Regions from separate parts of the Mesorhizobium calcicola genome, predicted to be linked through region 3. Evidence: predicted binding sites of a transcription regulator. Region 3 holds the regulator's gene; each other region holds the start of a gene.
The links. Region 3 encodes LexA, which represses DNA repair genes until DNA is damaged. Its sites were predicted from a motif close to TGTTCNNNNTGTGTTCNG; they were not measured.

Region 1 (10,307 bases), on a different contig from region 3:
CCGAGATGCTCGCCGTCCACCCTCGCCCCGACGCGGCGGCGATCCGCATTATCGTGCGGGCAGCGCTCGGGGCGCGGGGGAAACTCGCCATCCGGCCCCCCCTGATGCTGCACGCGCAATCGGGCGGTGGCCCCGATGAGCGCAGCGAAATGATCACCAACGGGCTCGCCTCGTTGTTTGGAGATTGAGCTATTCTTGGCCCCCACATTGCCGTTGGCCGGCGAATCCCTACATGCCTGCAACCCATCGACCGGAGACCGCGCCCTCGTGAAACGACTTTTCAACCGCCTGTTGCCGAAATCCTGGCGCTCCACCGTCGTCATCATTCCGGTCATCCGACTGCACGGCACGATCATGCCGGGCGGCCAGTTCCGGCAGAACCTGTCGCTGGCCACCACCGCCGGCCTCATCGAGAAGGCGTTTTCCTACGACGCGCCAGTGGTCGCCATCTCGATCAATTCGCCGGGCGGCTCGCCAGTGCAGTCGCGCCTGATCTTCAAGCGTATCCGCGACCTGGCGACGGAAAAGAACAAAAAGGTGCTGGTCTTCGTCGAGGATGTCGCGGCATCGGGCGGCTATATGATCGCGGTCGCCGGCGACGAGATCTTTGCCGATCCGTCCTCCATCGTCGGTTCGATAGGCGTGGTGTCGGCGTCGTTCGGTTTTCCGGAGCTGATGAAGAAGATCGGTGTCGAGCGCCGTGTCCACACCGCCGGCCAGAACAAGGCTGTGCTCGATCCGTTCAAGCCGGAGAAAAAGGAAGACGTCGAGCGGCTGAAGGCGCTGCAGCTCGAAATCCACGAAACCTTCATCGACCTCGTCAGGGAGAGGCGCGGCACGAAGCTGAAAGACGATCCGGACCTGTTCACCGGCCTGTTCTGGACCGGCATGAAGGGCCTCGAACTCGGCCTGGTCGACGCGCTCGGCGACATGCGCACGGTGCTGAAAACCCGTTTCGGACCGAAGACCCAGCTCAGGCTGATCACGGCGCCGCGCGGCTTCCTCAGCCGCTTTGGCCTGTTCGGCTCGAACAAGGGCTTTTCGGCGCCCGATATCGCCGCGGCAGCGGTCAGCGGCGCGATCGATGCGGCGGAAGAGCGCGCGTTGTGGTCTCGCTTCGGGCTTTGAAAATCCGGCAAAACCGTCTAGCATGAGAGGCTGAAGTCTTATGCATGTCGTTGTCCCAAAACCGTAACCACTTTTGGGCGACATGCATCAACCGACCCGACCGGCCGCCTTCGCCGGCCCAGCGTGGGAGGAGTTTTGGCATGCCGCAGATCATTTTCTTCACCGTCGTTGGCGTCGCTGCCTATTTCGGTTACCGCACCTTCATCCGGGAAGCCGAGCGCGTGACCGCCAAGGTGCGGCGCACCGAAAAGCAGGCGGCCAACGGCGCCATGGGTACGCTGGTCAAGGATCCGAAGACCGGCGAATACCGGCTGGCCAAGGACTGAGCATCATCCCGCATACGACTGACGCCGTGGACACCGCAATCGGGTCGCCTACCTGGCACGCGCATGCCAAGATCAATCTGGCGCTGCATGTCACCGGCAGGCGCGCCGACGGCTATCACCTGATCGAAAGCCTGGCGGTGTTCACGCGCTTTGGCGACCGGGTCGAGATCGCGCTCGCCGACAGCGATGATTTTACCGTGTCCGGCCGCTACGCGTCGGCCGTTCCCCTCGACGCCAGCAATCTTGTGCTCAAGGCGCGCGATGCCTTGCGACGGGAAGTCGGGCTGGAGAGAACCCCGCCGGTCGCCATCAAGCTCGAAAAGAACCTGCCGGTTGCCTCCGGCGTCGGCGGCGGGTCGAGCGACGCGGCAGCCGTGCTGCGCGGGCTGGCACAGACATGGGCTCTGAACTTGGACAGCGCCGAGTTGGCGCGGATCGGCCTTTCGCTTGGCGCCGATGTGCCGATGTGCCTGGCGGCCAAGCCGCTGGTGGCGCGCGGCATCGGCGACGAATTGTCGATGGTGCCGGATTTTTCGGCGCTGGGGCTGGTGCTGGTCAATCCCGGAACCGCAGTCTCGACGGCGGAAGTCTTCGCGGCACTTTCCCGTCGCGACAATGAGCCACTGCCGCCGCTGCCGCGCAGCATCGACTTCCATAGCCTGCGCAATTGGCTGGAGATCACCCGCAATGATCTTGAGCCTGCGGCGCTGGCGATGCAGCCCGCCATCGGCAGAGCGCTTTCCTGGCTCAACAAGGCTGGATCGGGATTCTCGCGGATGTCCGGATCCGGCGCGACGTGCTTCGGCCTGTTCGAGACCGGCAACGTCGCCAAGCGCGCCGCCGCCGACATCCGCAGCCGCCAGCCAGACTGGTTCGTCGCCGCGACGCGCAGCATGACATCGGAGGCCGACTGAGATGGCCAGGATTGACGAGAGCCGGCCTTTCATTGCGATCCGCATCGCGGTGCTGACCGTTTCCGACACACGCAGCCTTGCCGACGACAAATCCGGCCAGACGCTGGCCGACCGCATCACTGAAGCCGGTCACATCCTCGCCGCCCGCGATATCGTCACCGATGACCGCGAAAAAATCCGCGACAAGGTGCTCGGCTGGTCGAAGGACGCAGCGATCGATGTCGTGATCACCACCGGCGGCACCGGCTTCACCGGGCGCGACGTGACGCCGGAAGCGCTGGAGCCGATCTTCGAAAAGCGCATGGACGGCTTTTCGGAAGTGTTCCACCGCATCTCCTACGACAAGATCGGCACCTCGACGATCCAGAGCCGGGCGACCGGTGGCGTCGTCAACGCCACCTTCGTCTTCGTGCTGCCGGGCTCGCCCGGGGCCTGCAAGGACGCCTGGGACGGCATCCTCAAGGCGCAGCTCGACTACCGGCACATGCCGTGCAACTTCGTCGAGATCATGCCACGGCTGGACGAGCATCTGCGGCGCGGGAAATCGGCTCCGTAAAAGCCGAGGCAAAGCATCGGTTTCGTATCGCGTTTGCCAGGCAGAACGGTACCGGCGCCTTCGAAACGCCATTCCAGACCCGACGTCGGAGAAAGTACCTTCACGTGAAGGCGGTCATCGCCGTTCGCGACAAGGCAGATGCGATGAAGGTGCATACTGGCGGGTGCCATTGCGGCAACGCGGTTCAATCAGGAGCAGGTCCCCGTCTCCTTCGATGCCGAAAGCAGAGCGCAGCGCCAAGCCAGGCGTCGCTCGCTGGATGCCTGTCCTGGTGAGTTTCGGATTGTTCCCTTCAACGGATGACCGGCTCGCCATGAAACCGGCGGCGTGACGGCGGCGATACGCCGAAGCCGACTTCCATCATCAGCCGCGGCGTGCGCGCCGGCACAGTGCCCATGTGGAAGCCGAAGGGGTCCTCGACGAAGCCGAGGCCGGCGTCGCCGGTCAGCGTCACCGGGCTCTGCTCGCCATAGACGTCCAGAACCTCTTGCGCGGGATGGCCGACCAGCAGGGTGAGCTGATGCTTGAGGCTGCGGCGCTTGTGACTGCCCCTGACATAGACATGCGGGCCGGTGTCGGCGTCGACCGGCTTGAGATAGAAGAAGAATTTCAGCATGCGCCAGTCGTCGAGATCGAAATGATACTTGCCGAGCGAGGCAAGGTTCTTGTCGGCGTCCGAGGCCGCACCCGTCGGAAAGCTCCACCAGACGCGCGTCGTGATCAGTTTCGCCTGGCCGCCGAGATAGTGCGCGGCGATGTCGAGAAGCAGCGGATCGCGCTGGATGGCGAGTGCCGCCTGGCAGTCGAGGACGCGCTCGAAAAAATGCCCGCTGAGCAGCGAGCGGCCAAAGTGCTTCTCGGCCTCGGCATGTTCACCCGGCATGAATTCGAGACGACGGTCGAAATTGCCGAAGCATGGCGTGCGTTGGGCGAAACTCGCGATCTCTTCATGGATCGCCGGCGGCAGGACCAGGCCCGAAAACAACCCGTCGGAGCGCAGCGCTTCGACCACTGCTTCGCGGTCGACGCCGCCAAACATCGTATCCCCCGCATTGTCGGCCGGACGGGGCCGTTTTGCGCCCAGCCAATGCATCCGGCGCCCAGGCATTGTGCGCGCCAGCACGAACATCGGCAGCCAGGCCGGGTTTTCGCGCAGGTCCGTCAGATAGGTCGGAATGCGCACGGCGATCCGCTGCAGCAGGCTGCCGTCGCGCGCAATGGCCTCGAGACTGGCCGTGCCGGATTTGTCGGGGGGTGAAAGGTTCATTGGGTCCTCGGCTACGGGAGCGGGCGGCATCCGTGCTCGCTCAGTATGACCCAAACCCAATTCACCACTTAAGGAGAAGCTAACCTAACGTCGGATTTTGTGCAATGCACAATGAAGAGAGCAGCTGCAAAAAGTCATTTCGGGGAGCGGTGCTCTTGCCTCGGTGGCGCCACCCAGATTTCGGCGTCGAGTCGCTTTGTCGCGAGGCCGCGTGCGATGGCTTCGGCGCTGCCGGCGCTCTTCGCCGAGGCTACGGCCTGAAGTTTGCCGATCAGCAAGCCGTCGGCCAAGGCGCGGTTTCCCGAAAAGATCCGGGCCAGGAACGGCGTGCGGCTGCCGCGCGCCCGCGAGAACCGCGCCGCCATGGTTTGCCTGGCCGTGTGGGCGACGACCGCGTCGATCCAGCCTTCCACCAGCCGCGCGCCCGGCTCCAGAAGCAGCAGCCAGTCACCCTTGGCCTGGCGGATGCCGGCAGCGACACCGCCAGTCACGTACTGGCAGCCGGCATGCTCGGCGACACGATGCGTCTGGTCGGTGGAACCCGTGTCGCAGACGATCACTTCACGCACCACGCCCTCGACCGCGCCGCCAATCAGCGAGGCGAGCGTGCGGGCAAGGCCCTCCTCGTCATTGCGGGTTTCGATGAGAACACTGAGCATTATTAGCCGAATAGCGGAAAGCCGGACGCAGCGCCAGTTTTTGCGGCGCACCATAGAAAGTTCTTGCTTTGTTCTCATCGACAAAATAGGAATAATTTCATGAACAGAGCGATTCGACACAACGCGGACAGTCCCTGGGAGCGGGCCAAGATGGAACAGATCGTGCGCGCCGACATTGCGGCTTTCGGAGCAGGAAGAGCCGAGATGGCCAATGCGATGATCGAGCAGAGCGGCATGCGTGTCCGTCCGGACCGCAACCGCGGCAGGTCGGCGGGCATCAATCCGTCCGGCCGGTTCGAGCCGGTCAGCCGGCACGTCTTCGACGACGGCTGGAATTCGCTGGAGGAACTGCCGCCCTTCAAGACGGAAGTGCAGGTCGAGAAGCCGCGTACCATCATCACCCGCAACGAATCGCCCGACATCTCCTTCGATCGTTCGATCAACCCTTATCGCGGCTGCGAGCACGGTTGCGTCTATTGCTTCGCGCGGCCGACGCACAGTTTCATGGGCCTGTCGCCGGGTCTCGATTTCGAATCCAAGCTGTTCGCCAAACCGGATGCGGCGCGGCTGCTCGACAAGGAACTGTCGAAGGACGGTTACCAGCCGCGCACCATCGCCATCGGCACCAACACCGATCCCTACCAGCCGATCGAGAAGCAATACCGGATCATGCGCGAGATCCTCGAAGTGCTGGAAGCGCGCGGCCATCCGGTCGGCATCGTCACCAAATCCGCCTTGGTGACGCGCGACATCGATATCCTGTCGCGCATGGCCGAACGCGGGCTGGCCAAGGTAGCGCTGTCGGTGACGACGCTCGACCGGATGCTGGCGCGCACCATGGAGCCACGCGCGTCGACGCCGACCAAGCGGCTGGAGGCAATCAGGCAGCTTTCGGATGCCGGCATTCCGGCTTCGGTGATGGTGGCGCCGATCATCCCTGGCCTGACCGACCAGGAGATGGAACGTATTCTCGATTCGGCGCGCGCCGCCGGCGCGCGCGAGGCGGGTTATGTCATACTGCGCCTGCCGCTGGAGGTCAGCCCGATCTTCAAGGACTGGCTGCTGCGCCACTATCCCGACCGCTACCGTCACGTGATGTCGCTGATCCGCTCGATGCGCGACGGCAAGGACTACGATTCGGAATGGGGCAAGCGCATGAAGGGCGCCGGTCCCTACGCCTGGCAGATCGGCCGGCGTTTCGAGATCACCGCCAAACGGCTCGGCCTCAATGTCGAACGGCGCACGCTGCGGACCGACCAGTTCGTTGCCGCCGGGAAGGACCAGGTGCAGCTGACGCTGCTCTGAAAATGCAGTTTCCTGCGGCGGTTTGATCTGTCGCGGCACAACAATCCCGTCCGGCCTGCCCCGGCCTGCAGACGGTGCCCTCCCGGTCCGGCGCCCCACCCGACCCGGAGGGACTTGCGGAGAATCGGAGCCGATGCGAACCTCGCCGCAACATGGCTCGCGCGCGTTCCGATTCTCCGCTTCTCTTTGAGATCATCGAGAAACCCGACTTCTCCTTCGAGACGAAGGCGATGGCCGATGGTCTGTGGCCAGTGGCGGGCATGGACGAGGCCGGCCGTGGCCCCCTGGCCGGGCCGGTGGTCGCGGCGGCGGTGGTGCTCGACCCCGCCAACATTCCGGACGGGCTCGACGATTCCAAACGCCTCAGTCATTTGCAACGCGAAGCACTGTTCGTGCGGATTCTTGGTTCCGCGCTGGGGGTTTCGATGGCGTCCGTCAGCGCCGAGGGTATCGACGGCAGCAACATCCTCAAAGCCAGCCTGGAAGCGATGCGCCGCGCGGTGGTCGGCCTTTCGGTTCAACCGAAGCTCGCGCTCGCCGACGGGCGCGACGTGCCGCCCGGCCTGCCCTGCGCCGGCCGCGCGCTGATCAAGGGCGACCAGCGCTCGCAATCGATCGCTGCCGCCTCGATCGTCGCCAAGGTGATGCGCGACCGCATGATGTGCGGCTGCGGCAACCATCACGATCGCTATGGGTTCGAGGTCCACATGGGCTACGCCACGGCCCGCCATCGTACGGCGATCGAAGCGCATGGGCCGGTGGCGCGGCTGCACCGCGTGTCCTTCGCGCCGTTCAGGCTTGGCGGGACTGAGGTGATCGAGGAAGAGAGTCTCGCCGGCCTGGAGTGAGCCAAGGAGATTGGTGACAGCGGGTGATGATCTCCGCCCTCGTGGGGAGATTGCGCGCTCTGCCGGTTTCGCTACCTCCGGGACGGTTTTCCACAACAAAAAAAGCCGCCAGGTTTCCCGGGCGGCTTTTTGAATTTCTGAACGCCATACGCTCAGTTGAGCTTGGACTTCACGTCCACCAGCGATGCCTTGAACAGGTCGGCACCGGCCTTGGCGTCGATCTTGCCGGCGAGCAGCGCACGCGCTGCCTCGACGGCGATGTCGACGGCGCTGGCGCGGACTTCGCTGATGGCGTCACGCTCGGCCTGACCGATCTTCTGTTCGGCAAGCGCGGTGCGCCTGGCGACATAATCCTCGGTCTTCTTGTGCGCTTCCGCGGCAAGCATGTCGGCTTCGCGCTTGGCGGCGGCGACGATGTCGGCGGCCTCCTGTTCGGCTTCCTTGCGCTTGCGCTGATACTGACCGAGCAGCTGCTGGGCCTCCTCGCGCAGCCGGCGCGCTTCGTCAAGCTCGTTGCTGATCCTGGCGGCGCGGGCGTCGAGCGCCTTGGCGATCAGGCCCGGCACCTTGATATAGACGGCAACGCCGAGGAAGATGATGAGGGCAACCGTTGCCCAGAGCGTCGCGAGAGATGTGTAATCCATGATGCGCTCCTCACCGGGCCACGGATTTGACGGCGGCCGCGATCTCGGCCTTGCTGGCCTTGCCGCCGACCAGTGCCTCGACGATGGCCGAAGCGGTGCCTTCGGCGATGCTGCCGACTTCCTTCATGGCATTGGCCTTGATGGAAGAAATGCGTGCTTCGGCCTCGCCAAGCTTCTCGTCGAGCGCTGCCTCGACCTTCTTGCGTGCGGTCTCGGCTTCCGCCTTGGCCGCATCGCCGGCCTGCTGGCCGATTGCGTTGGCCTTGGTCTTGGCTTCCGCCAGTTCCTGCTCGTAGGCAGCAACGGCGGCGTCGGCCTCGCCCTTCAACCTGGCTGCCTGGTCGAGGTCCTGCGTGATGCGATCGTTGCGGACATCGATGATGCCCCCGACGCGCGGCATCACGACCCGCTTCAGGAAGAGGTAGAACAGCCCGAAAGTGATCGCCAGCCACAGAAGCTGCGACGGGAACGTCGCCGGATCGAATGGCGGAAACGTGCCGTGCGCTTCGGCAGGCACGCCGGTGCCGGAATGCGTGTCGCCTTCCGTCGCAGCGTGGCTGGTGTCGGCTGCAGGTGCGGACTCTTGCGCGAAGGCAGATGTCACGAACATGGACTATCCCCGAAATTCAGGCCTGCCGCTCGCGCGGCCGGCCTGTCCAATCTTCCCAACGCTTGACCGAACAGCGCTCAGCCGAACAGGGCCAGAAGCGCGATGAGAAGCGAGAAGATGCCCAGAGCTTCGGTCACGGCGAAGCCGAAGATCAGACGGCCGAACTGGCCATCAGCAGCCGACGGGTTGCGCAGAGCGCCCGCCAGGTAGCTGCCGAAGATGTTGCCGAGGCCAATGCCCGCGCCACCCATGCCCAGGCAAGCGATGCCGGCGCCGATGTACTTTGCTGCTTCTGCGTCCATTTGTTCAACTCCTTTGGATCTAAAATTCCGTTGCAATTCCATCCGGCGCCAATGTTGGAAACTCTTGGGCCGGAAACTTCTTGCTCAGTGCCCGGGGTGCAGGGCGTCGTTGAGGTACATGCAGGTCAACACCGCAAAGACGTAGGCCTGCAGGAAAGCGACCAGCAGTTCCAGCGCCGTCAGCGCCACCGCCATTGCCAGCGGCAGGACCGAGCCCGCCACGCCGACCGCGCCGAGCGCGCTCAGGCTGACGACAAATCCCGAGAACACCTTCAGCGTGATGTGGCCGGCGAGCATGTTGGCGAACAGACGAACCGAGAGGCTGACCGGACGCGACACGAAGGAGATCACCTCGATCAGCACCACCAGCGGCAGCAGGAACACCGGCACGCCATGCGGTACGAACAGCTTCAGGAAGCCGAGACCATGCTTCATGAAGCCGTAGACGACCACGGTTCCGATCACCAAAGCGGCGAGGCCGAAGGTGACGATGATATGGCTGGTGACGGTGAAGAAATACGGGAACAGGCCAAGCAGATTGGCGACCAGCACGAACATGAACAGCGAGAACACGAACGGGAAGAACTTCATGCCCTGCGTGCCGGCGGCATCGCGCAACATGTTGCCGACGAATTCATAGGCCATCTCGGAGATCGACTGAAGCCGGCCCGGAACCAGGCTGCGGCTCGAGGTCGTGAGAAACAGAAACGCGGCGGCGACGACCACGGTCGCGACCATGAACAGCGCCGAATTGGTGAAAGACAGGTCGTAGCCGCCGATCTCGATCGGTATCAGCTTGTTGATATGGAACTGGTGGATCGGATCGACCTTGTCAGCTGCCACGTTGAAACCCCGTCAATGCCGCGTACGGCCTCGTTACGATTACCGCACATGAAGCGCGATCATTTCCAAAGGTCGCCTGAAGGGCGATCATTTCTTGTCGTCTTGGTCACGGCGCGATTTATCGCCCTGTCCGAATTCTGCCACAACGCCCGCGGAACGCATGACATTGAGCACGCCGGCGCCAAAACCCAGCAGCAGGAACACGATCAGACCCCATGGCGATGTCCCCGCCAGACGGTCGATGATCCAGCCGATGCCGGCGCCCACCACCACCCCGGCGATGAATTCGCTGGAGAGTTTGATCGCCTGGCCATATCCGGCCGCACTGCCCGCTTTCGCGTCGTCTTTCCCCTCGAGCCGGTCCGGCCGCCTTGCCGCAAGCGATGCTTCAAGGTCACGCCGGCGGCGCTCAAGATCGTCGTCGCGGATGTCGGTTTCACGCTGCTTGCCGCGGCCGGTTTCTCCGGTTCCGTCTGGCCCGTTCTTGTCGGCCATCGTAACCCCCCTGCCCGGTCAGACCGTCACCGTCCGTCCGCTTCTAAAGTCGCCGGCAACATAGTTAGAGGGTTTGCGCCAGTCAAGCCACGGGCGGAAGTTCATTGTCATGTATTTTAGGCAATAAAATCAATTGGTTATGAAGGTGCGACATCGTGCCCGCCACGATGACGGGGATGCATGGCGCGAATCCCCCAAACAATGGCTCTTTGATCGGCTGCGTGCGGCGCGAAAAGATCAGCGATCGTCCAGCGCTCAGCTCCAGCCGCCGCCATAGGTGCGGTAGAAGATATGCAGGCCGATCTTGGTCATCTTGTGCATCGTGCGCGCCCAGCCGGGATGGACATATTGGGCGTAGTAATGGGTCGACGATCCGACTTCCGGGATGAAGATCTTGCCGGCGGTGACGG
Region 2 (10,307 bases), on a different contig from region 3:
TCGATGACCACCACCGTGTTGCCCTGGTCGACCAGTTCGTGCAGCACTTCCAGGAGCTTGGCGACATCGTGGAAGTGCAGGCCAGTGGTCGGCTCGTCGAGGATGTAGAGCGTCTTGCCGGTCGCCTTGCGCGAAAGTTCCTTGGCGAGCTTGATGCGCTGCGCCTCGCCGCCCGACAGCGTCGTCGCCTGCTGGCCGATATGGATGTAGCCGAGGCCGACCTGCTTCAGCGTGTCGAGCTTGTCGCGCACGCCGGGCACGGCAGCGAAGAAGTCGACACCTTCCTCGACCGTCATGTCGAGCACGTCGGCGATCGACTTGCCCTTGAACAGGACATCGAGCGTCTCGCGGTTGTAGCGCTTGCCGTGGCAGACGTCGCAGGTGACGTAGACGTCGGGCAGGAAATGCATCTCGATCTTGATGACGCCGTCGCCCTGGCAGGCCTCGCAGCGGCCGCCCTTGACGTTGAAGGAGAAACGGCCGGGTTGGTAGCCGCGCGCCTTGGCCTCGGGCAGGCCGGCGAACCAGTCGCGGATCGGCGTGAACGCGCCGGTGTAGGTGGCCGGATTCGAGCGCGGGGTCCTGCCGATCGGTGACTGGTCGATGTCGATGACCTTGTCGAGGAATTCGAGGCCCTCGATGCGGTCGTGGTCGGCCGGATGCTCGCGCGAGCCCATGATGCGGCGCGACGCCGCCTTGAACAGCGTCTCGATCAGGAAGGTCGACTTGCCGCCGCCCGACACGCCGGTGACGGCGGTGAAGGTGCCGAGCGGGATTTCGGCGGTGACGTTCTTCAGATTGTTGCCGCGCGCGCCGACGATCTTCAGCCGCCGGTTCTTCTTCGCCTCGCGCCGCACGCCCGGCGTCGCCACATCGAGCGCGCCCGACAGATATTTGCCGGTGATCGAATTGGGATTGGCCATCACCTGCTGCGGCGTGCCCTGGGCGATGATCTCGCCGCCATGGATGCCGGCGGCCGGACCCATGTCGACGACATAGTCGGCATGCAGGATGGCGTCTTCGTCATGTTCGACGACGATCACCGTGTTGCCGATGTCGCGCAGGTGCTTCAGCGTGTCGAGCAGGCGGGCATTGTCGCGCTGATGCAGGCCGATCGACGGCTCGTCCAGAACATAGAGCACGCCGGTGAGGCCGGAGCCGATCTGCGAGGCCAGGCGAATGCGCTGGCTCTCGCCGCCCGACAGCGTGCCGGAATTGCGCGACAGCGTCAGGTAGTCGAGCCCGACATCGTTGAGGAAGCGCAGCCGCTCGCGGATCTCCTTCAAGACGCGCACGGCGATCTCGTTCTGCTTGTCGTTGAGCGACGCGGGAAGGTCGGTAAACCACTTGTCGGCGTTGCGGATCGACTGTTCGGTGACTTCGCCAATGTGCTTGCCGGCAATCTTGACCGCCAGCGACTCGGGCTTCAGCCGATAGCCCTTGCAGACCGGGCAAGGCGTTGCCGACATGAAGCGCTCGATCTCCTCGCGCATCCAGGCGGATTCGGTCTCCTTCCAGCGGCGCTCGAGATTGGGGATGACGCCTTCGAACGTCTTGGTCGTCTTGTAGGAGCGCAGGCCGTCATCATACTGGAAGGTGATTTCGCGCTCGCCGGTGCCGCGCAGGATGGCCTCCTGGGCGTCCGCGCTCAAATCCCTGAACTTGTCGCCGAGCTTGAAATTGTAGGCCTTGCCGAGTGCTTCCAGCGTCTGCGCGTAATAGGGCGAGGTCGATTTCGCCCACGGACTGACGGCGCCGTCGCGCAGCGAGACGTTCTCGTCCGGCACGACGAGATTGGGGTCGATGGCGCGCTGGCTGCCGAGACCGTCGCAGGTCGGGCAGGCGCCGAACGGGTTGTTGAACGAGAACAGCCTGGGTTCGATTTCCGGAATGGTGAAGCCGGAGACCGGACAGGCGAATTTCTCCGAGAACAGGATGCGCTCATGCGTCTCGTTCTTCGACTTGTTGACGGAATCCTCGCCGGTCTGGCTGGCGTCGAGCGGTTTGTCGGCGAATTCGGCCACCGCCAGCCCATCGGCGAGCTTCAGCGCGGTCTCGATGGAGTCGGCAAGCCGGGTTGCGAGATCGCCGCGCACGACGATGCGGTCGACGACGACGTCGAGGTCATGCTTGTACTTCTTGTCCAGCGCCGGCACGTCGGCGATTTCATAGAAGACGCCGTCGACCTTGACGCGCTGGAAGCCCTTCTTCTGCAGCTCCAGCAATTCCTTGCGGTACTCGCCTTTGCGGCCGCGCACCATCGGCGCCAGGATGAACAGACGGGTGCCTTCCTCGACCGCCAGCACACGATCGACCATCTGGCTGACCGTCTGGCTTTCGATCGGCAGGCCGGTGGCCGGCGAATAGGGGATGCCGACGCGCGCGAACAGAAGCCGCATGTAGTCGTAGATCTCGGTGACGGTGCCGACCGTCGAGCGCGGGTTCTTCGAGGTGGTCTTCTGCTCGATCGAGATGGCCGGCGACAGGCCATCGATCTGGTCGACGTCCGGCTTCTGCATCATTTCGAGGAATTGCCGCGCATAGGCCGACAGGCTTTCGACATAGCGGCGCTGGCCCTCGGCGTAGATGGTGTCGAAGGCAAGCGACGATTTGCCGGACCCGGACAGGCCGGTCATGACGATCAGGCTGTCACGCGGCAGGTCGAGATCGACATTCTTCAGATTGTGTTCGCGCGCCCCGCGAATGGAGAGATATTTATGGTCGGCCATCGCCGGTCGCCGCCTCAGAATCTGGAATTTCCTGGAATGGCGGGTTTTCCCGGCCATCCCCTATGTAGGTAATTTTGCCGCCACGTCGAGAGACGCCACAATTCTCGACAAAGCGTTTAACCGTCTTTCACGTGAACGGGCAAGCGGAAAGAACAAAGGCCGAACACGCTCCTGACAAAGCTGTGCAGAAACTGACTTGTACGTAACCTCCCAATGATCACGTTTTTCGGTAATCGGCTATTGATGGTTGACGTCCCCGACTCAGGGGAGCAGACTCTGGTAGTCAACGAAGCCGGCTGTCTTTCGATGGCCTCGCCGCCCAGAGGTGGCCTGCGAGACGCCGCAGGCATTTGCGATTTGTGCTTCGGGACAACAACGCGAAACGGACACAGGAGCGGAGCTATGACGCCACCGGATCGTCCCCTAGGGTTCCAGTTGTCACTGGAGCCGAGGCAGGCATAAGTGCCAGGGTTTAGCGTCTGCGCCACCCGACAAACCGTGACCTGCCATATCCCGTAATCCCGTAAAAATCAGAGACTGCTAGTCGGATCGTCGGCTGAACGCCGCGTTGCATCCGAAATCAAACGCCGGCAGTACACTCCCGGCAAAATTGGATTTGAGATCCAAAAAGGCCCCGTCCGTACGCGCAAAGCACGGCGGGGCCGTTTTTGTGTGCGGCGCGGTACACCGCCAGGCAATATCAATTACGCGGCAGGCCGATCCCACCGGTGCCGACATCAACGGTGATGCTGCCGGAAATCCTGACATCCGTATTGCCGATCTTGAACTGGCCGTTCCCGTTGCTGGGGAATGCGTCGTCAGGATCGGGCCCGGGGGCCGGCTTGGCGATGCGATACTCGCCGGTCACGCCGGGTAGGGTGCCTTTCTGCGCCGGCGGTGAGCTGTCGCCGGCAAGTGCCGTGCCGCTCATAAGGCCGGCAAGAGCGACCACGACGACGGCGATGACGCGGTGAAATGTTCTGGAAGGATGCGTGTCGGTCATCGCCTGATTATAGGGACGCGTCGCCGACCGGACCAGACGGGCATCGTCAAATCTTCGACAGCCGCAGGACTATGATCTGGCCCTGACTTTACGCCGCCTGTTTTCGCGTATCGAAAACGTGGTCGACAAGGCCCCAGGCCTGGGCCTCGCGGGCCGTCATGAAGTGGTCGCGGTCCAATGTACGTTCGACCTCCTCATAGGTGCGGCCGCAATGCTGCGCGTAGAGTTCGGTCATGTGCCGTTTTGTCTGGCCGATGCGCTCGGCATGGCGCTGGATGTCGGAGGCCTGGCCCTGGAATCCGCCTAGCGGCTGATGCAGCAGGATGGTGGCGTTCGGCAGCGAGATGCGACGCCCGGCCGTGCCTGCCATCAGCAGGAACGAAGCCATCGACGCGGCAAAGCCCATGCACACTGTCGACACCGGGCAGCTGATATATTGCATGGTGTCGTAGATGGCGAAGCCGCTGGTCACCACGCCGCCGGGCGAGTTGATGTAGAGCGAAATCTCCTTGTCGGGATTGTCAGATTCCAGCGACAGCAACTGCGCACAGACCAGCGCCGAGACGTCGTCGTTGATTTCACCGTTGATGAAGACGATGCGTTCGCGCAGCAACCGCGAGAAAATGTCGAAGGCGCGTTCGCCGCGGCTCGATTGCTCGATCACCATCGGCACCAGATTGGCAAGGCCGCTCATTGATTGTCTCCGTCCGTTTCGTCGTTCAGGCAGCGCGCAACAAGAGTAATGGCATGTTTGCGGCTATTGGCTTTCGTGGCCTGTTTGCGTCGAGCGAAAGCCGGCAACCGGCGCCTGCCATGGCGACCGCGGGCATCGCCGTTCGGGCAAAGCCGTCATGAACAATGCGCAGATGCGTGCCGCCGGAAACGGTGCGGGCCAGTGTGAAGGTCACAATGCTGTCCAGTGGGCTGTCGAGCGGATGCTGCCGCGCGGCATCGCCTGGCTGCGGCCGCTCGCGCCAGGAATAACGCAGCAGCCGTTCGGGTTCGGCGTCGAGAATTTCGCATTCGATCGCCGCATCCGGCCCGGCGAAGGCAAAACGGCTGCCCCTCTCGGGCCTGATGTCGTTCGGCATCATCCAGGCAGCGAGCAGCTCCGGCACGGTCAGCGCCCGCCACACCTTTTCCGGCGGCTCCGGCAGGTCGCACTCAAATTCGATCACGTCAGGCGCGGTCTCGGAGCCCGCGTGGCCTTGGTCTGTCATTGATCCGATGCTCTTCATTGATCCATGTCCTTCAAAACCGCCTTCAGCCTTTCGATGCGCTCCGGCCAGAAAGTCCGGTAGCGTTCGATCCAGGAGAGCAGGGGGGCAAGCCCTTGCGGATCGGCGCGGTAATAGGCGTTGCGGCCAGCCCGCCGCTCGACCACCAGGCCAGCGCCGCGCAACACCGCCAGATGCTGCGAGACGGCCGGCTGCGACACCGTCATGCCGCTGCGCAGTTCCGACACGCTCATCTCAGCTGAGGCGAGACGCTCGAAGGCGGCGCGGCGCGTCGGGTCGGCAAGGGCGCGGAAAATCTCTGCTTCGATCATGGCGAAAGCATAAGTCGATACTTATTGATTTGGCAAGCGCTGGTTTGAAACCCATATGTTGGGTTTGCATGTTGCTGCCATTCCTTGACAATAAGTGGCAATGCATATAGGAACGAAAAGGGAACAAAAACCTTGTGGGAAAAGCCAGCCTTAGCAGGCGGCTGACGTCCGCAGCCTGTAAGGTGCTGCGACAAAAATTTGTTTCGAATGAGCGCGGAGAAATATCATGGCGGGTAGCGTCAACAAGGTCATTCTGGTCGGCAACCTCGGTGCGGACCCGGAAATCCGTCGCCTGAACTCGGGCGAGCCGGTCGTCAACATCCGCATCGCGACGTCGGAAAGCTGGCGCGACAAGAATTCCGGCGAGCGCAAGGAAAAGACCGAGTGGCACAACGTCGTCATCTTCAATGACCAGCTCGCCAAGGTGGCCGAGCAGTATCTGAAGAAGGGCATGAAGGTCTATGTCGAGGGACAGTTGCAGACGCGCAAATGGCAGGACCAGACCGGCAACGACAAGTACACGACGGAGGTCGTGCTGCAGAAATTCCGCGGCGAGCTGCAGATGCTCGACGCGCGCGGACAGGGCGAGGGCGGCCAGGTCGGCGGTTATGCCGGTGGCGGCAGCAGCCGCGGGTCCGATTTCGGCCAGTCCAGCCCGAGCGAAGGCTTCAATCGTGGCGGCGGCGGTGCCAAGAGCGGTGGTGGCGGTGGTTCGTCGCGCGAACTGGACGACGAAATCCCGTTCTGAGGACAATTGACGACAGGAGAGGCGGCAATGTCGCTGCAACCGCTGCTTGCCGCGCCCTCTCCGGTCCCCTGGCATACCTTTGCGGCCTTCGCCGCCCTGGCGCTAGGAGCCACGCAACTGGTCCTGCCGAAGGGAACGCCGCGCCATCGCATCGCGGGTTATGTCTGGGCCGCGCTGATGCTGGTCATCGCCGTCTCGAGTTTCTGGATTCATCAGATCCGCCTCATCGGCCCTTTCAGTCCGATCCATCTCCTGTCGATCCTGGTGCTGGTCACCGTGCCGCTGGCGGTGTGGCACGCCCTCAATCACCGCGTCGCCAAGCATCGCAAGTCGATGATTGTGCTGTATGTCTTTGCGTTGATCGGGGCCGGCATCTTCACGCTGTTGCCGGGCAGGGTCATGCACGATGTCGTCTTTGGCATCGCGCGAGCCGGGCCATGATCCTATTTGATCCTTGAGGCGGATGACCTCAAGTGGAAAGGAATATCAGGTGAAAGCACGCGTAAAATGGGTCGAGGAGCGCACCTTCGTCGGCGAGTCCGCTAGCGGCCACAAACTGGTGCTCGGAACGGCGCTCGGACCGGAAGGCAAGACGCCGGGGCCGAGCCCGATGGAACTGCTGCTGATCGGCACTGGCGGTTGTTCGGCCTATGACGTGGTGCATATCCTCGAAAAAGGACGCGAGGCGATCGAGGATTGCGTCGTCGAGCTCGACGCCGACCGGGCCGAAACCGAGCCCAGGGTGTTCACCCGCATCCATATGCATTTCGTCGTCAAGGGCCGGTCGCTCTCCAGCGACAAGGTCAAACGGGCGATCGACCTTTCGATCGAAAAATACTGTTCCGCCTCCGCGATGCTGGCCAAGACCGCCACGATCACCCACGATTTCGAGGTCATCGACACGATGACGAAGTAGGGCCGGCTTCGGCGGCGGTTCGCCGCGTGTCAGCCGGCCATCAGCGCCTTGATGCCGTCCGCCACGAACTGCACGGCAAGTGCCGCCAGGATGACGCCGAGCAGCCGGGTCAGTATCGAGCGCCCGGTCTGGCCGAGGATGCGGTCGATGCGTTCCGACAGCACGAACACCAGATAGGTGATGGCGAGGCAGACGAAGATGATGCCGACCAGCGCCGCCTGCGCGGCAAAACCCTGAAACGAGCCGGAGAGCAGCACCGTCGCCGAAATCGCGCCGGGGCCGGCGATCAGCGGGATCGCCAGCGGGAAGGCGGCGATGTTGTGGATCATGTCCTTGGTGATGGCGACGTCGCCGATCTTCTCCTTGCGGTCCTGCCGGCGCTCGAACACCATTTCGAAGGCGATGAAGAACAAGAGAAAACCGCCGGCGACGCGGAAGGCCGGCAGCGTGATGCCGAACACCGACAGGATCGAGGCGCCGGCAACCGCAAACAGCGCCATCACCAGAAAACCGATGATCGAGGCGCGGACGGAAACCTGCTGGCGCTCCTCGCGGTTCATGCCGCGTGTCACGGCGAGGAACAGCGGCGCCAGGCCAGGCGGATCGATGGTCACGAGAATGGTGACGAAGGCGTTGAACAGGCTGTCGAAGCTCGGCATCTCTGACCCCTCCCGCCGGGCCGTGCCCGCACCATGATATTGGTAGAGCAAAGCCCGGTCGGTGGGAACTGTCGGAGGGACGAAACCGAAGACTTCGACAACCTTGCTTCAGCCGGCAGCGCCGCAATAGGCCTCGATACGATAGCCGTCCGGATCAACGACAAAGGCGGCGTAATAGTTTTCGCCATAGTCGGCGCGCAGGCCCGGCGCACCGTTGTCGCTGCCGCCTTCGCGCAACGCGTCGGCATGGAAAGCGTCGACGCTGGCCCGTGTCGGTGCCGCGAAGCAGAAATGCAGGCCGGAATTTGCGTCTGATGGCACCGGCCGCGCGGCCTCGTTGACCCACAGCACGATGCCTTGCGCGCCGTAACCCAGCGAGCCCGGCGACTGGCTGAGGCAGCTATAGCCCAGCGGCTTCAGTGCAGCATCGTAAAAGCGCTTGGAAACGGCGGCATCGCGAACGCCGATCGAAATATGGTCGAACATGTTTTTCTCCATTCTTACAATGTCTTGTGGCGTCATTTTCCTGCTGTTCGGCGCGCCAGGAACTCGACTTCCAACCGCCATGTCGCGCCATTGTCGTGCGAGCGCTCGCCGAGCCAGCGGAAGGAATTCTCGGTGATCCGCGAAAAACTCCAGCGCACCGACGAGCCGGTGCCATCGGTGCCCACTTGCACGATGGTGTCGCCCTGGGCGCGGCCGACCTGGCGGCTGTAGTACTGGTTGCGCGGGTCGCTCCAGAAGATGTGCCAGGCGTCCGGGGTCGTAGAGGCGCAATGTCGTGCCGTAGAACGTCCATTTGCCGAGGGACGGCGAGGGGCCGGCGTCGCGGGCGGGCAGGATCCACACATCCTGGAGAGCTCGGCCTTCCAGCACCCAGCCGAAATGCACCTCGCCACGCCCGGTCAGCACCGTGCCATCCTCGAGATGGCGCGTGGCGTCAAAAGTCCAGGCGCCGACGAAGCGGCCATAGAGCTTCAGTTTTTCGGCGAGTCCATCGAATGGTCCGGCACTGTGCAAGGCTTCGGCAAAGGAGGATTGGTCGTACATGGTTCCGGTCTCTTTTTGTCAGGAGACCGGGAGGAGTAGGCCGTGACGGGGTTCTGGGCTTGGGAAAAATTGCTATATTTCGGTCATGACAGCGACCACGCACACTCTCGCATCGGGGGCCGGCTGGCACGTGGCGGATATGATCTGCACGGCCGGCGCCGGTGACCGGCCGTTCGAGGAAGCCCATCGGGATTTCTGTGTCGCCGCGGTCACCAGCGGCACTTTCCGCTATCGGGCGCAACAAGGCACGGCGATGCTGGCGCCCGGCGCGCTCCTGCTCGGCAATCCCAGCACGTGCTATGAATGCGGACACGAGCATGGCAACGGCGACCGTTGCCTCTCGTTCCATTTCGGACCGGCCTACATGGAACGCATCGTGGCGGGTGTGCCGGGTGCGAAAAAAACTGGCCTTCGAGACGCCACGCCTGCCCCCTTTGCCGGCCTTGGCGTCCTTGCTCGCCGAGGCGGAAACCGCTCGCGAGATGGCCGATATCGACGCCTTCGAGGAATTTTCCCTGCGCATTGCAGGGGCTTCGGTCGCTGCCGCCGCTGGCACCACTCATGTCAGGCGCGCGCCAAGCCGCCGCGATCAGAAACGGGTGGCCGAAGCGGTGCGGCGGATCGAACTCGATGCCGACAGGCCGGTTTCGCTTTCAGCGCTTGCCGATGAGACCGCGACCAGCCCCTATCATTTCCTGCGCATTTTCCGGCAGGTCGCGGGTATGACGCCTTACCAGTTCCTGCTCAAGACCCGGTTGCACCGCGCGGCGGTGCGGCTGCGCCTGTCAGACGATGCGGTCTCGGCGATCGCCTTCGACGCAGGCTTCAACGATTTGTCGACTTTCAATCGCCGGTTCCGACGCGTCATGGGCGAAACGCCGGGCCAGTATCGCGCCCGCCGCGCGAGCGGCGTTGTCCCGGCTTTATCCGTCGCTGCGGCCAAGCAGCGTCAGTCGGATGTCGGTCCGCACCAGCCGGGCAGGTAGTCTGCATCCTTGCCCTTGGCCAGGCTCAGGGCGTCTTTCATCGCCCTATCGAAATTCTTCGCCACAGCATCCCGGTCGATGCGTCGGCGCAAAAAGTCCGCCCACAGGAATTCGCTGAACGGGGTGCTGTCCTTGGCAAAGCCGCCTTGTCGGCGCAGTTCGCCGGCCATGCTCCTGTAGGGGTCGTCGACGAGTTCGGCCATGGTTTTGGGAATTGTGTCATAGCCCCGGCGCCCGCCGTCCTCGTCGAACGGATGCATCCAGCCACGATTGTCGAGCACGACGAAGAAGGCGTCCTTGTCGAGCCCCGACAGGTCGCTGATCACCGTAACCAGAACATCCCCGATGTGCCTTCCTCGAGCTGGGCGCGGGCGAGATGGTGGTGATCGGTGACGTAGTTGCGCTTCTTCGGCCCCAGCACAACGGGGACCATATGGGTGCCGAGAAAGGTGCCGGTCTTCCTCGCGCTCTGCGAGCGGATCATCTGGCGCTTCAAGGCGACCTCCCGCATGCCGACGGTGATCTGTGTCGGCCGCAAATCTTCTACTACGACTGGTGTCAACAAGGGTTCCCGCTGCGTCGTCATTTGGCTTTGTCCTGTTGTTGCGGCTGTTGATCCGGACCGAGCGCCTTGATGGCGGCATCGACACTGTGAAAAATCCGCTCC
Region 3 (10,307 bases):
ATGACCTGCGCCAGGACTATGTGCGGGCGGTGGTCAGGGAAGACGACGGCGGGCTGGTGGCGACGCCGTTCGGCATCCAGGATTCCTCGATGCTCAGAATGCTGGCCGATGCCAACGGACTGATCGTGCGGCCGCCATTTGCCTCCGCAGCGGCCGCTGGCGAGGTTTGCAGCGTACTGATGCTGCGCTGAAGAATCGCCCGGCAAACCTTTCATAAAAAGACGAAAAATGATCTCGACGCTATTCCGAGATCAAGGCCCGGGTCAGCGAATGCGCCGGATCGGCAAGGCCGTCGACGATGCTGAAATGGTGCCGGTCGGGCTCGACCACGGTGGAGGTCGCCGCGCCAAGGCCGGTCCAGATATTGGCAAGCAATGCGTTCTGGCGCAGGAACTCAGCGCGTTCACCACCACCGGCCCAGCAGGTGATGCGGGCACCATCCATCGGGCGCAACAGCGCCGGGCTTTCCGCCAGCGCCTCCTGCTCGTCGATTGCCAGTGTCGCGTTCATCTCGGTTTGCATGATCGGGCGCAGGTCGTGCACACCTGAAATCGAAACAACATGGCGTATGCGCCGCGCCACAACGGCTGCCAGAGGGGTGGTTGCCGTCACCATGCGGCTGGCGAGGTGTCCGCCGGCCGAATGTCCGGTCAACATCAGCGGCCCTTCGATCAGGCCTGCCGCCTTGCCGATCGCCGCCCCGATTTCCCCGGCGATGCCGGCGATCCGGTTTTCGGGGCAGAGCGTGTAGGAGGGCATTGCCACGGCATAGCCGCTGCTGACCGCGCCGTTGGCGAGATGCGACCAGAAACTCTTGTCGAACGCCATCCAGTAGCCGCCGTGGATGAACACCACGAGCCCCTTGGGTTTGGCTGTGGGGAGGAACAGATCGAACCGATTGCGCCGTCCGCCGCCATAGGCGATGTCGAGCCGCGCCCGGCCTTCTGCCGAAAGTGCATTGCGAAAGGCTTGCGCGGGTTCGACCCACGCGGCCGGCCAGCGGTCGCTGCCGGCGATGTTCGCGCCGTTGGCATAGGCATCGTCCCAATCCGCAATGCGACGTTCAAGCATCGGCACCCTCCCCCAAAACGGCATCGTTTCTGCGCTAGCAATGGCCACCGCTACGCCAAGCGTCAATGCTCCACAACAAAAACATTTTAGGCTTGAAACAAATTTCGACTGGTGCGATCCTGCCCTAACGAACAGCCGACAATGGGAGGTCTGCTGTGCTGCCCAAAACCTGCAAATGTCCGCCCTTTCGGGTGGCCTCGTCGAGCAAGGTGCGACTGGCGGCACGAGGCCTCCTCGAAAGCAGGACCTTCAGATCCACCACATCCGGCCAAGCGCCTCGCGCACTGGCCAGGCAGCAGACAGGATAGCGGCGACATGCTTGGGCCTTCAGCGCATATCGACACGTTCACGCGCGATCACCTGCCGCCGCCGGAGCAATGGCCTGACTTCCTGCTTGACGGTTTCGACTATCCCGAACATCTCAACGCCGGCGTCGAACTCACCGACAGGCTGGTCGAGAAGGGCCTCGGTGACCACACCGCGCTGATCGGCAATGGCCGCCGGCGCACCTACAAGGAACTGTCCGACTGGACGAACAGACTGGCCCATGCGCTGGTCGAGACTTATGGCGTGAAGCCCGGCAACCGGGTACTGATCCGCTCCGCCAACAACCCCGCCATGGTCGCTTGCTGGCTGGCCGCCACCAAGGTCGGCGCCGTGGTCGTCAACACCATGCCGATGCTGCGCGCCGGCGAACTCGCCAAGATCGTCGACAAGGCGGAAATCACAACAGCACTTTGCGACACCAGGCTGATGGACGAGATGACCGCCTGCGCCAAGGACAGCGCGTTCCTCAAGCAGGTCATCGGCTTTGACGGCACTGCCAACCACGATGCTGAACTCGATCGCGCGGCTCTCGACAAGCCGGTGACGTTCACCGCCGTCAACACCGGCCGCGACGACGTCGCGCTGCTCGGCTTCACCTCAGGCACGACAGGCGTGCCGAAGGCGACGATGCATTTCCACCGCGACCTCCTGATCATCGCCGACGCCTATGCCCGCGAAATCCTCCAGGTGACGCCGGACGACATCTTTGTCGGCTCGCCGCCGCTGGCCTTCACCTTCGGCCTTGGTGGGCTCGCCATCTTCCCGCTGCGCTTCGGGGCGGCGGCGACGCTGCTCGAACAGGCGACGCCGCCCAACATGATCCACATTATCGAAACCTACAAAGCGACGATCTCCTTCACCGCGCCGACCGCCTACCGCGCGATGCTGAAGGCCATGGATGAAGGTGCCGACCTGTCATCGCTGCGCGTCGCCGTTTCAGCTGGCGAGACCTTGCCCGCTCCGGTCTTTGAAGAGTGGACGCAAAAGACCGGCAAACCGATCCTTGACGGCATCGGCGCCACCGAAATGCTGCACATCTTCATCTCCAACCGCTTCGACGACATGAAGCCCGCGTCGACCGGCAAGCCGGTGGGCGGCTACGAAGCGCGCATCGTCGACGACGAGATGCGCGAGATGCCGCGCGGGACGACTGGCAGGCTGGCGGTGCGCGGCCCGACCGGCTGCCGCTACTTGGCCGATAACAGGCAGAAGGAGTACGTGCGCGACGGCTGGAACCTCACCGGTGACACCTTCACGCAGGACGAGGACGGCTTCTTCCATTTCGCCGCGCGCTCCGACGACATGATCGTCAGCGCCGGCTACAACATTGCCGGTCCCGAGGTCGAGGCGGCGCTGCTGGCGCATCCGGACGTCGCCGAATGCGCGGTCATCGGCGCCGAGGATGCCGAGCGCGGCCAGATTGTCGAGGCGTATGTCGTGTTGGTACAAGGCGTGGCGCCTGATGCGCTGACCACCAAGCGCTTGCAGGACCACGTCAAGGCAACGATCGCGCCCTACAAATACCCGCGATCGGTAAAATTCATCGCCGCTCTGCCAAAGACCCAGACCGGCAAGATCCAGCGCTTCCGGCTGCGCACGGAGAAAATCAATTGAGCAAGCCATACGATCCGGCGTCCGAGGGCGCGCAGATGTCGTTCAAGGAGCGGATGTCCTACAGCGACTATCTGCACCTGGAGAAAGTGCTGGAAGCCCAGACGCCGCTGTCGTCGGCGCATGACGAGATGCTGTTCATCATCCAGCATCAGACATCCGAGCTGTGGATGAAGCTCGCTCTGCACGAGATCGGTGCCGCGATCCGCTCGATCCGCGCCGACCGCCTAGAGCCAAGCTTCAAGATGCTGTCGCGCGTCGCCCGCATTTTCGAGCAGCTGAACAACGCCTGGGACGTGCTGCGGACGATGACGCCCAGCGAATATACCGAGTTCCGAGACGCGCTCGGCCAATCCTCGGGTTTCCAGTCCTGGCAATATCGTGCCATCGAGTTCATGGCCGGCAACCGCAACCTCGCCATGCTCGGCCCCTACAAGCACCGGCCGGACCTCAGCCAGAAGCTGGAGGCGATCCTGGCCGAGCCGTCACTCTACGACGAAGCGCTGCTGCTGCTCGCCCGCAACGGATTCGACACCGGCGCCGATGCCAGGCGCACGGACTGGCGTGAGACGCGAACCGAGAATGAAGAGGTCCTGGTCGCCTGGCAGACAGTCTACCGCGACCCGCAGCGCTACTGGATGTTCTACGAACTGGCCGAGAAGCTGGTCGACTTCGAGGATTATTTCCGCCGCTGGCGTTTCAACCACGTCACCACGGTCGAGCGCATCATCGGCCTGAAGCGTGGAACCGGCGGCACGTCGGGTGCTTCCTATCTGAAGAAGATGCTTGAGGTCGTCCTGTTTCCGGAACTCTGGACAGTTCGCACCCGGCTCTAGCTCCTCAGGTCACCGCAGTCTTGACCGCAAAGCGCGCATCCTGCCAGGCACCTGTGCGTAGGATATCTTCCAGCACCTCGACCGCCTGCCAGACATCCTTGTAGCCGACATAGAGCGGCGTGAAGCCGAAGCGTATGGTCGAAGGCGCGCGGAAATCGCCGATCACGCCGCGCTCGATCAAGGCGCGCATCACCTGGTAGCCGTGCGGGTGGATGAACGACACCTGGCTGCCGCGCTCTTCTCCGTTGCGCGGACTTTCGAGCTCGAGGCCATAGGCGCCGCATTTTGCTTCGACGAGCTGGATGAACAGGTCGGTCAGTGCGACGCTTTTCTTGCGCACGGTTGCCATGTCGACCTCGTTCCAGAGGTCGAGGGCGCCCTTCAGCGCCCGCATCGACAACACCGGCTGCGTGCCGCACAGGAACCGGCGGATGCCGGTGCCGGCCGCATAGCCCTGTTCGAAGGCGAACGGACGCGCATGGCCCCACCAGCCGCTGAGCGGCTGGTGGACATCGCCATGGTGGCGCTTTGCGGCATAGATGAAGGCCGGCGAACCCGGGCCGCCATTGAGGTACTTGTATGTGCAGCCGACGGCGAAATCGGCATTGGCGCCGTCCAACTCGACCGGCAAGGCACCCGCCGTGTGGCAGAGATCCCAGACGATCAGCGCACCGGCCTGATGGGCCTTGCGCGTCAGCGCCCCCATGTCGCGCAACTGGCCGGACTTGTAGTTGACGTGGTTGACCAGGATGACGGCGACGCGCTCGTCGATCAGATCCTCGATATCAGGCGCATCGACGCCTTCGAGCCGCAGCACAGTACCCGGTCGCGTCGAGACGACGCCTTCGGCCATATAGAGGTCGGTTGGAAAGCTGGAGCCCTCGGCGACGATGACCGACCGGTCAGGCCGCATCGCCAGCGCCGCATGCAGCACCTTGTAGATGTTGATCGAGGTCGTGTCGCAGACCACTGTCTGGCCGGCTGCCGCGCCGATCAGCCGTCCCAGCTGGTCGCCGAGCGCGACCGGCATGTCGAACCAGCCAGCGGTGTTCCAGGCGCGGATGAGATCCTGCGCCCATTCCTGTGTCGCGGCCTTCTGGATCTCGTCGAAGACAGCGGGTGAAGCGGCACCCAGCGAATTGCCGTCGAGGTAGATCACCCCTTTCGGCAGGACGAAGCGATCACGCATGGAGCGTAGCGGGTCCGCGGCATCCATCGCCTCGATTGCAGCGAGATCGAGAGTTGCATTCATGATCGACTACCCCAGCGCATGGCCGTGCTCGGATGAACACGTCGGGTGAAACCGTTGGCCGATCATGGGCAGTCCCGTGGGCACTGTCAAACATTATATATAATTTACGGAATGAAAGGCTTTCATATATAATTACCATCCAGACAAGTATGGATGGAGCGATGCTGGACAATGAGCACTTCTCGAAGACGGAAGCAGCTTACAGGCTGCTGCGTCGCGATATCCTCACCACCCGTCTGAAGCCCGGCGCGCCGCTCAAGCTGAGCGCGTTGCGCAACAGCTACGGCATTGGCTGGACACCATTGCGCGAAGCGCTGTCGCGGTTGGAGGCCGAACGCCTGGTGACCGCCATCAGCAATCGCGGCTTTGCCGTCGCTCCGGTCTCGCGCACCGAACTTGAAGACCTGTCGCGCGCGAGGGCGGTGGTTGAGCTGCCGCTGCTCCAGGAATCGATCGAGAAGGGCGGCCGTGCATGGGAGGATGCCGTCGTCGCTGCCCATTACCGGCTGTCGCGCTGCAAGACCGCAGTCGACGACCCGTCCGATGAAGTGGTCGACGAATGGGATGAAAAGCACGAGGCTTTCCACGCGGCACTGCTCAGCGCGGCAACGTCCGCCTGGCTGCTGACCTTCCATTCTACGATCGCCGATCAGTTGCGTCGCCATCACCGCTTCCTGGGCCTGGCGCCAACATTGCGGGCGGTTGCCGGCCTGCAGCATGGCTATGAAGAGGCCGTGGCGGCATTGCGCAGGGCCGTCGCGATCGAACACCACACGGCGCTCATGGAGGCGGCGCTGGATCGCAACGTCGAGCGTGCGAAAACCCTGATGACCGCCCACATCGGCTATACGCTGCATGTCTATGTCCACGCCGGCGATGGCACAAACGAGCGCTGACTGCCGGCGATGAACAAGGGCAAGAAATTTGCGATTTCTCCGGCAAAGAAAGTTGGCATTTTGGCTTCGTTTCGTTCACGGCAAACAAACGGCCAGAAAGGTGTAGTGCCGGCCGATCGAGGTCTACCGGCAGGTGATACCAAGCCTCGGTGCAGGGGGTCGGCCACAGGCCATTAACCAAACAATTTCAATGCAGGCAGCTGCGCCACGGTTGCAGTCGGTGGTCTATCGCGGCCCGCTCCCAGGCGCCAAATAATTTCAGCCGCCTTAACAGATTCATTAAACTTTAAACGGTTGCGGAACACAACTGGAACAGATAGTGTTTGTTCTGGGTTTGTTTTTTCGATTCTGGTTTCAGACAATGGGGGTCGCCATGCTGACGCGCAAGCAACACGAACTGCTGATGTTCATCCATGAACGGCTCAAGGAAAGCGGCATTCCGCCGTCCTTCGACGAAATGAAGGAAGCACTCGACCTCGCCTCCAAATCCGGAATCCATAGGCTGATCACGGCGCTGGAGGAGCGCGGCTTCATTCGCCGGCTCCCCAACCGGGCACGCGCGCTGGAAGTGCTGCGGCTGCCCGACTCGATCGCGCCCGGCCTCAACGCGGCTAAAAAGTTTTCACCAAGCGTCATCCAAGGCAGTCTTGGGCAAGGCGGCGTTGGCCGGCAAATCAAGCCGGCGCTTTCGCGGACGCCTTCGGCTGGCAATGACGACGATGTGGTCTCCGCCGTGTCGATCCCGGTCATGGGCCGCATCGCCGCCGGTGTGCCGATCGATGCCATCCAGCACCAGACGCATTCGATCTCGGTGCCGCCGGACATGATTATGGGCGGCGAGCACTACGCCCTGGAGGTCAAGGGCGATTCGATGATCGAGGCCGGCATCTTCGACGGCGATACCGTCATCATCCGCAACGCCGATACGGCCAGCCCCGGCGAGATCATCGTGGCGCTGGTGGATGAAGAGGAAGCGACGCTGAAGCGGTTCCGCCGCAAGGGCGCCTCGATTGCTCTCGAAGCTGCTAACCCAGCCTATGAAACCCGCATTTTCGGACCGGACAGGGTCAAGGTGCAGGGCAAGCTCGTCGGACTGATCAGGCGCTACTGAGCAGGGCTTGCATCCGGCTTTTCGGGTTTGCGGTAGGGCGGCAGCCCCCTCGCCTCGCGCGAAAACTTGCGCTGCGTGTGCCAGGGCCGGTATGGGCTGTCCACAGCGAAGCTGATCGTCGCCGGCGTGGTCGCCGACTGTCGATCGAAGAAGACGGCCGCACTGCCTTTGCGAGCCAGTTGTCGTTTGGTGATGACGAGCACCAGCGGGTTGTGACAGGGGTCATAGGCCGTGGCGTCATTGATGACGATCAGATCGGCAAAGCCGCAGGCTTTCCAGGCATCGTTTCGGTCTTCGACATGCGCGATGATCGCACCGGACGGATGCTTGGCGAGACAAACGCCGGATGTGCAGTAGAAAGGCGCTCCCGGCGGCATTCCGGCGGCATCCGCTATATCGAATTGCCCGTCTCCGTTGCTGAACACCTCCGGCATGACGATGGTTTCGGATGTCAGCGCACGTTTCCAGTTGTCGACTGTGAATTCGTTCGGACGTGCGCGGCTGACCGCGAGTTCGCCGCCCCCGATCGGCAACGCAACCAGCCTGGCGTCCTCCGAGATCAGCACGTCCGGTGTTCGCACATCCGAGACGGTCAGCAGGCCGGCAAGCGCGAATGGAAGGGCTGCGAGCCGCAGCCATGTCGTCGCCATCGTCGCAATGACCAAGGCAATCGCCACAAGCAGGACGGACTGCTGCGAAATCAACCCGACCGCATCGACCGGCGAGCGCTCGGAAATCCATCCGGACATGGCGATCATCGCCGTCAGGCCTTTGCCCATCACGTAGAGAAAGGGGCCATCGGCGCCGAATGGCATCGCCAGCGCGCTGAGGACGGCGAAAGGCATGACAACCAGCGACACGATCGGCATGATGGCCAGATTGGCGAACAGGCTGAGCGGCGACACCCGTTGAAAATGCCAGATGGCAAACAGCGCCGTGGCGCTGCCGGCGATGATCGACGTCATGGCAAGGCCGCCAGCCGCCAGCAGGAATTTTCGCGCGAGAAAGCCGGGCAGCGATCGCCGTAGCGGCGGCGGTCTCGTTTTTCCCGCACGATGATCCGACCAGCCGGCATAGGCGCCGACCAGCGCCGCGGTCGCCGCGAACGACATCTGGAAGCTCGGGCCGACCACCTCATGCGGCGACACCATAATGACGGCGATCGCCGAGATCGCCAGATTGCGCATGGTCAGCGCCGCCCGATCGAACAGCACGGCAATCAGCATCACCGCCAGCATGATGAAGCTGCGCTCGGCGGCAACGACGACGCCAGAGATGATGAGGTAGGCGGCGATCGAGAAAAGTGCCGCGGCGGCAGCATATTTCTTGACCGGACGGCGCGCGGAAAAGTCCGGAAACAGGGCGAAGGCGCCACGCAGCAAGCCCATGATTGTGCCGGCGACCAGCGCCATGTGCAGTCCGGAAATGGAGATGATGTGGTAAATGCCGGTACGCCGCATCGCTTCGTTGACGTCATCGGGAATGCCGGCGCGCACGCCGACGATCAGCGCCGCGGCGATCTCGCCCTCGGCGCCACCGACGCTGCCCCTGATATGGTCGGCGATGGCTTCACGGGCATTTTCTATCCCCGAGGCAAAGCGGGCCGACAGCGGCATGTCATTGTCAGCGCCGGCGACCATCTTTGGATTGCCGAGAAAGAACCCGCTGCCGCCGATGCCGGCGAAATAGCTGTCGAAGGAGAAGTCGTAGCTGTCCGGCCGCACCGGGCCCGTCGGCGGCAACAGCCTGGCGTAGCCGGTGATCAGGGAGCCGGCGGTGATTTCTGCCGGGATCGTTCGTGCCGAAAGCCGAACCCGCTCCGGTGCATAGCGTAAATTCGGCCGGGCGGTCGATGTCACGTCGATGGTCAGCCGGATGCGGCCGCTCTCCATCCGGTCGAGCGTGACCACCCGGCCAGTCACTTGCGTCGAGATTTCCGAACCCAGCATCTGCGTTCCCGTCCGCCATGTCTCCACCTTTGCGACGAGCAGGCCCAGCGCGCACAACAGCGCCGCCATGAAACACAGATGGGTTTTCAGCCAGGAACGCGAGACCAGCGCACAGAGCGCCGTCAGCGCAACGACCGCGACAGGCTTTGGAAAGTCGGGCTCCGCCGCCAGCGAAAAATAGCCGATCGCTCCGATCGCCAGGCAGACCGGCACCAGCAGAAAAGCGATGCCGCGGTCGAGTTCCAGGCCCGCAGCCGTGGCCACGCCGTGGCGCAGGCGAGGCAGCGATGGCAGGCCGATTTGCCGGCGCACGCGCACGATCCTGCCGACTTCGGCAACTGGCACAGGGTTGGAGACATCCGCTTGTAATGGCGGGTTGCCGGGGTCCGGCACGAGGGATGATGGCGGCGGCGACGTAGACGGCAGCGGCATCGCAAACAGGGACCGTTCGCTGACGCCAATGGTAGCGTCCTCGCCCTGATCCGAGCCCCGGCCCCGTCCAGCCATCGGGTCTGCCCCTTGCGCCCTCGACACCCTATGCTACATGAACGCGCAACGCGCGAAAGTCCGCGCAACCGCACCCCGCTTCAGATGGTTTCCGAGAGTTTCATGTCCGACAAGGTCGTCACCCGTTTTGCCCCCTCGCCCACCGGTTACCTGCACATTGGCGGCGCGCGCACCGCGCTGTTCAACTGGCTGTATGCAAAGCACACCGGCGGCACGATGCTGCTGCGCATCGAGGACACCGATCGCGAGCGCTCCAACGATGCCGCGACCGCAGCCATTATCGACGGGCTCACCTGGCTCGGCCTCTCCTGGGAGGGCGAGGCCGTCTCGCAGTTCGAGCGTGCGCCGCGCCATCGCGAGGTGGCCGTGGAACTCGTGCGCATGGGCAAGGCCTACTACAGCTACGAGACACCTGCCGAGCTCGAGGCAATGCGCGAGGCAGCACGCGCCAAGGGCCTGCCGCCCCGCTATGATGGCCGCTGGCGTGACCGCGACCCCTCCGAGGCGCCTGCCGGCGTCAAGGGTGCTATCCGCATCAAGGCGCCGGTCGAGGGCGAGACTGTGGTGCACGATCGTGTCCAGGGCGAGGTGCGCTTCCCCAACAAGGATCTCGACGACTTCATCATCCTGCGTTCGGACGGCAACCCGACCTACATGCATGCCGTCGTCGTCGACGACCACGACATGGGCGTCACCCATATCATCCGCGGCGACGACCATTTGACCAATGCCGCCCGCCAGACCGTG

Region 1: the regulator LexA is predicted to act here: its motif matches at 4,909-4,926, upstream of ACFSQT_RS15540 (PA0069 family radical SAM protein).
Region 2: the regulator LexA is predicted to act here: its motif matches at 5,390-5,407, upstream of ACFSQT_RS24140 (single-stranded DNA-binding protein).

The regions. Positions count from the first base shown of each region.
Region 1 covers NZ_JBHUGY010000024.1:28,061-38,367, forward strand. The annotation lists gene ACFSQT_RS15505 (tRNA1(Val) (adenine(37)-N6)-methyltransferase) at 1-188, shown strand, start outside; gene ACFSQT_RS15510 (S49 family peptidase) at 268-1,128, shown strand; gene ACFSQT_RS15515 (membrane protein) at 1,269-1,454, shown strand; gene ACFSQT_RS15520 (4-(cytidine 5'-diphospho)-2-C-methyl-D-erythritol kinase) at 1,481-2,368, shown strand; gene moaB (molybdenum cofactor biosynthesis protein B) at 2,370-2,924, shown strand; gene ACFSQT_RS15530 (hypothetical protein) at 3,217-4,191, opposite strand; gene ACFSQT_RS15535 (glycosyltransferase) at 4,326-4,850, opposite strand; gene ACFSQT_RS15540 (PA0069 family radical SAM protein) at 5,001-6,155, shown strand; gene ACFSQT_RS15545 (ribonuclease HII) at 6,308-7,003, shown strand; gene ACFSQT_RS15550 (F0F1 ATP synthase subunit B) at 7,156-7,647, opposite strand; gene ACFSQT_RS15555 (F0F1 ATP synthase subunit B) at 7,658-8,257, opposite strand; gene ACFSQT_RS15560 (F0F1 ATP synthase subunit C) at 8,335-8,559, opposite strand; gene ACFSQT_RS15565 (F0F1 ATP synthase subunit A) at 8,644-9,402, opposite strand; gene ACFSQT_RS15570 (AtpZ/AtpI family protein) at 9,490-9,897, opposite strand; gene ACFSQT_RS15575 (cell wall hydrolase) at 10,153-10,307, opposite strand, start outside.
Region 2 covers NZ_JBHUGY010000036.1:90,629-100,935, forward strand. The annotation lists gene uvrA (excinuclease ABC subunit UvrA) at 1-2,729, opposite strand, end outside; gene ACFSQT_RS24120 (hypothetical protein) at 3,430-3,732, opposite strand; gene ACFSQT_RS24125 (ATP-dependent Clp protease proteolytic subunit) at 3,821-4,426, opposite strand; gene ACFSQT_RS24130 (SRPBCC family protein) at 4,452-4,952, opposite strand; gene ACFSQT_RS24135 (ArsR/SmtB family transcription factor) at 4,967-5,281, opposite strand; gene ACFSQT_RS24140 (single-stranded DNA-binding protein) at 5,508-6,029, shown strand; gene ACFSQT_RS24145 (DUF2306 domain-containing protein) at 6,057-6,470, shown strand; gene ACFSQT_RS24150 (OsmC family protein) at 6,520-6,945, shown strand; gene ACFSQT_RS24155 (MarC family protein) at 6,975-7,604, opposite strand; gene ACFSQT_RS24160 (VOC family protein) at 7,713-8,090, opposite strand; partial or broken gene ACFSQT_RS24165 (hypothetical protein) at 8,123-8,654, opposite strand; partial or broken gene ACFSQT_RS24170 (helix-turn-helix transcriptional regulator) at 8,740-9,640, shown strand; partial or broken gene ACFSQT_RS24175 (ParB-like protein) at 9,604-10,226, opposite strand; gene ACFSQT_RS24180 (SulP family inorganic anion transporter) at 10,223-10,307, opposite strand, start outside.
Region 3 covers NZ_JBHUGY010000066.1:15,579-25,885, reverse strand. The annotation lists gene ACFSQT_RS34160 (molybdopterin molybdotransferase MoeA) at 1-191, shown strand, start outside; gene ACFSQT_RS34155 (alpha/beta hydrolase) at 241-1,071, opposite strand; gene ACFSQT_RS34150 (AMP-binding protein) at 1,387-3,012, shown strand; gene kynA (tryptophan 2,3-dioxygenase) at 3,009-3,845, shown strand; gene kynU (kynureninase) at 3,850-5,097, opposite strand; gene ACFSQT_RS34135 (GntR family transcriptional regulator) at 5,259-5,993, shown strand; gene ACFSQT_RS34130 (hypothetical protein) at 6,167-6,355, opposite strand; gene lexA (transcriptional repressor LexA) at 6,367-7,104, shown strand; gene ACFSQT_RS34120 (ComEC/Rec2 family competence protein) at 7,098-9,560, opposite strand; gene gltX (glutamate--tRNA ligase) at 9,663-10,307, shown strand, end outside.